DNA from 2 places in the Pseudarthrobacter raffinosi genome. Region 2 is predicted to be linked to the other one. Evidence: riboswitches for the same ligand, from Rfam matches in the RefSeq annotation. Region 2 holds a riboswitch; the other holds the start of a gene.

Region 1 (2,384 bases), on a different contig from region 2:
ATCTGCAGTTACATCTGAGCCGATTTCCAGGTAACGGTTCGCTTAACCGGCTCCCGCGGCAGCCAGTGCCGTCCGCAGTTCCGCCGCGTCTGGCTCCACTGCGCGGAAGACCTCCCGGCCGGCAGCGTCCAGGACCACAGCGGTGCTTACCTGGTTTATCTGGTAGGCGGTGATGAGCTGTGTCCCGGAGTCAGAGGCAAAGGCCAGGGAGGAGGCGTTGTTCCCGGCCAGGAATTCTTTGATTTCCTCGGCCGTTTCGTACGGTGCAATGTCCACGGCGACATAGTTCACGGCAGCAGGTGAGCTGTTCTGGACCTCTGCGAGTACCCGGGTTCCCGGTCCGCAGGCGCCGCACTCAATGGAGAAGAAAAAGAGCACGCTCGGTTTCGATCCGCCCGGCACCGGCACCTTTTCCCCTTGGCTTGTCAGGGCGGTAAACGTGGCTGCTGCCGCCGGCGCCGGGCCCTCTCCGGCCTGGTCCGCCTGCGGTGCAGAGGAGGACATGAACGATGCGAACAGGGTTACTGCTGCGGCACCGGCAAGCAGCAGCGCCAGAACCGTCTGCCATGAAGGCCACCTCCGCGGCCCCCGGTCCCCGGCCCTGTTGCCAGGGTGACTGTCGATCACCGGCCGCCGGTGGGCTGCGTGGTCCTGCCTGCGTTGCGATCCTGGTCGGACGCGGAGGCGGCGGGTGCGCAGCAGTCCTCCACCCCACCCGATACGTCCGGCCGGCGGCGCCGGAGCGCCCAGAGCAGTACAACCGCAGCCAGGGCCACAGCGGCAAGGATGACCCACGGATTGCCCAGGAATGAGCCGGCTGCACCCAGTGCTCCGGCCGCGATCAGCAGCGGCAGCCCGCAGCACAGCACATGCAGCAGGACAAAGCCGCCGACGGCCAGCCCTGTCCGGCTCTGGACCTTGGAAGTAGTTGACACAGTCGTTCCTTTCAACGCTCCGCCGTAAGGGGCCGGAACGGGCGATTGGGTGGTCAGGCTCGTACACCCAGTATTGACCTTCCTCCATAGTGGAAGGTCAATACTGGTAAGGAAATGCCATCAACAGGGCGTTTCCCGGGCGGCGCGCCGAACTCTGCCAGCTGCCCGGCCCGTTCAAGTTCACCTGGCAGAGGTGGGGAACCCATCAGCGACGGCCCTCTGGCCGTCTTGGGGTGAAGCCCCTGAACCGCTATGCAGCCATGTCAAGGTGCACGCGGGCAGGGGCCGGGTTATTGTTCCTGACCCGAATCCGACAGCTAACCCCGCAGGCGCCGGCAGAAGGACATTTTGTGAACATCCACACCCCTGCCGGGTACTCCCCTGTGCCCGGCACACATCCGCCCGCCACCACCAGGCCCGCCCGCGGGCGCCGCCGCGCCGAACCGGCCCCTGACGCATCACCCCGCCACCGCGGACGCAGTATCGCCCTGGCAGTCGTCGCTTCCGGCGTGGCCCTGACAGCGTCCCTGGCCTCCGCGCACGCGGCCACCCCTCAGACCCACACCGGCCCCCAAGCGGCAGCAGGAACTTCAGCGCCGGCCGCGCCTGCGCCCGTGACTGCCACAGCCGGTGCACAGCTGGACTTTGGGCGCACGGAGGTGACCACCAACCCGGCGCCCCCGGCCCCTCCCAGCCTGGCACCCGCTGCTTCGCCACAGGAGAAGTCCGCCGCAGAAGCCGCGTCCCCCCAAATGGTAGAGGCGTCCAAAGCGCAGGCCTCCGGACAACGAGTTCCACCGGCCGGAGCCAGGCTCAGCTCCCCCGTTTTAGATCCGGTGCTCAATTCACCGTTCGGATACCGGGCCAATCCACTGACCGGAGCGGCAGGTGAACTGCACACGGGCCAGGATTTCGCCGCCGGATGCGGCACGGAAGTCTTCAGCGCCGGCAAGGGGACTGTCATCGAAGCCGGATTCAGCCCCTACGGCGGCGGCAACCGTATTGTCATTGACCATGGGAACGGCCTCCAAACCACCTACAACCACCTCGAAACGATCGGAGTGCGGATAAACCAAGCCGTTGAAACCGGCGCGCGGATCGGGATTGCCGGCACAACCGGAAACTCCACCGGCTGCCACCTCCACTTCGAAGTCATCGTTAACGGCCAGACGGTCGATCCCTCAGCCTGGCTGTAACAAGGCCTCCGGCAGCGGGTCTTCCCGGTCCTGCTCATGCCGGGACGCGGTGATCGTTCCCGACCGCGAGGCCCGATGACTGCCAGGCCCCTCCGCACTTTTGCGGCACACTCCCGGATGCGGGGCTGGCCCTGACCGGCGGCACCAGAGGATGCACTCACCCGGAAGGTATGGAAGGAACAGCAGGAATGAAAGTGGCGTTGCGCAAGAGGCCTCCCGGCCCGGTGGCAGCGGTGTGGACTGCAGGCGGTCT
Region 2 (2,384 bases):
GCGAGGATGTTGTAACCGGTGGCCCAAATGAGGATCTGCTACGGCTTGGTATGGCTGGCCCCGGATAGGTCCACCATTTCACAGCACAGTCCAGGCATCATTGCCGGCCTGGACAACACCGGCCGATGCCGTGCACCCGTTCCAGCGCCGAGCGCGATGCCGGCCTCAGCGCCGGGGACGCGTTCGCCCCGTCAAAAGACACCCCACTCGCCTAACCGGTCTTCTGCCAGGGGCCTTGATGCCAATTGCTGCAAAGCGTGTAGCCGGCGGAGGTCACGGCCGCACACACAGCAAAGCTCTCGGCCGTACCGTGACTATCACCCGGGAACGACCGCCGGACACGAGGTCCACAAAGGCGGACTCGGCACCCTCAACGGCCGATACAGCCTTTTGAACGGTCTGGACGCAATGCCCGCACGTCAGCCCTTCGACAGCAAACTCGACTGTGCTGCCACTGGATACCGCTGCCGGAGCAGCAGCTGCACCCGGCAGCGGAAGAAACAAGGGGAAGCCTGGCTCTATCTTTTTGAGGAAGAATCGAGGGTGTGCTGGGGGTGAACGGCCGTGCAAACGGGTACGGCAACACCAGCCCGGACTTCCATGTCACTGACAACCCAAGAAGACGCATCCTGTACCCGGGCCGGGTATACAGAGCAAGTGCGCATCCCGTGCCACGGCGGACACGCCGTTACCGGAATGTGACAAACATTGCTGGTGTGAAGTACGGTCTAAGTCGTGCCGGTTTCTCCTTGAGGCGGCACTCCCGAACAGATTGCCTAACTCTGCCGCTGCCCGGGATCCGTTCACTTTTCGTCCGGCAGAGACGGGGAACCCATTATTGGCCTGCTTCTGGCAGGTCTTGGGGTGAAGCCGTGCCTGGTGCACTTTTGCGCCTGACGCGGCCGGGTGCCTCCCACCCGAATCCGACAGCTAACCTCGCAGGCAGTGGGAGAGGCCCTTTCATGCCCATGCGCAAAACTCACGGCCGCCGCCGCGCGGTCCCCCAGACCAGCACTCTTGCCGCACTGACCAAGTCCTTTACCGCGAATGCCGGCGGCGCAGGCCGCCAGGCCGCCGTCTTCGCAGCGGCTTCCGGTCTCGTGCTGACCAGTGGTATTGCTGCCGCCCAGGCGGCCGACGCCCCCGCCCAGCGCGAAGCTGAACCGGCCGCTAACCTCGAGGTCGCGAGCCAGATACAGGCCCCGCTGACCGCCGATGCCACCATCCAGATTTCCTTCGAGCGCCCGGTCGTGGAAACCACGCCCGCTCCCGTAGTGGAAGCCCCGAAGCCTGTCGTGGTAGCCGCGAAGGCCGCGGCACCCGCGGCCGCCGTAACGACCCCTGCACCCGCCTCGGCCAAAGTCACCGTCACCCCGCCTGCGCCCGCGCCGGCTCCCGCAGCCGGTGACATTAACTCCATCATGGTGTCCTCCGCCTACGCTCAGATCGGCATGATCCAGGACTGCACGCGGCTGGTCGAAAACGCCCTAAATGCCGCTGGCATCCCCGTCGGGGACCTGGGCCCGATGCAGTTCATGAACTACGGCACCGTGGTCACCGACCCCCAGCCCGGTGATATGGTCATGCAGCCTGGCCACGTAGGAATTTACGTCGGCAACGGCCAGGTCCTCAGCTCAGGCCTGAACGGGAAGAATGAAACCGCCGTGCACCCTCTGACCTGGATGACGTCCAAGGGTGCCGTCACCTTCGTCCGCGCAGGCTAACAAACCACTGAAGGCCGGTGATTCAATGCCTTGGGGGCACTGAATCACCGGCCCTTAGGATGCCCCTCCAACCATGCGCCTGACTCCTTCCGCAGGTCACCCGAAGGCGACATATAGCGGTGCTAAAACACCGCCATTTACTCCGCAAACCACAATTCTGAGGCGTATCCCATCTCTTTAGAGTGTCCGGCCAAGCCCCGCTTCCAAGGAAATGAGACATGACGCTCAATTCTGCCCCGCTGAGCAGCACGCGCAGCGCCACGCCGCACCAACTCCGGTATCGGCGCTACGGCTGCCTGCTCTCACACACCCGAAAACGAAAGACTCACCAGACATGACCGTTCAGAACGACCTCAGCCGCGAAGACGTTGCCTCCTATGAGGCAGAGCTCGCGAAACGGACTCCCTCGCTCTACTCGCGCTACATCGGCGCGATGCTCTACTTCATGGGCGCGGCCCTTATCGCTGGCGCCGTCGTGCACTATCCGGTCGACCCGGGCCTATACACGATCATCTGCGTCGTCGGTGCGTTCGTGTTCCTCCTCGGCACCATCGTCAACGAGTTCGTGCTCGTCGATGAGCGCCCGCTGCTAAGCCGGGCCATCTCGCTCGTCGCGTTCTCGCTCCTGCTCTCCTTCGGCGTCGGCCTGGTCGGCGGCGG

The links. A riboswitch is a leader RNA that binds a small molecule or an ion and turns the genes downstream of it on or off. The one in region 2 is predicted to bind cyclic di-AMP.
Region 1: linked by a shared signal. The riboswitch ahead of NG697_RS21245 (M23 family metallopeptidase) and the one ahead of NG697_RS20905 (NlpC/P60 family protein) in region 2 are both predicted to bind cyclic di-AMP.

The regions. Positions count from the first base shown of each region.
Region 1 is NZ_JAMXBG010000033.1:6,620-9,003, reverse strand. It holds gene NG697_RS20400 (TlpA family protein disulfide reductase) at 43-504, opposite strand; gene merT (mercuric ion transporter MerT) at 624-935, opposite strand; cyclic di-AMP (ydaO/yuaA leader) riboswitch at 1,088-1,282, shown strand; gene NG697_RS21245 (M23 family metallopeptidase) at 1,286-2,131, shown strand; gene NG697_RS20385 (bifunctional copper resistance protein CopD/cytochrome c oxidase assembly protein) at 2,320-2,384, shown strand, end outside.
Region 2 is NZ_JAMXBG010000044.1:1,625-4,008, forward strand. It holds gene NG697_RS20900 (heavy-metal-associated domain-containing protein) at 274-570, opposite strand; cyclic di-AMP (ydaO/yuaA leader) riboswitch at 764-959, shown strand; gene NG697_RS20905 (NlpC/P60 family protein) at 963-1,724, shown strand; gene NG697_RS20910 (hypothetical protein) at 2,059-2,384, shown strand, end outside.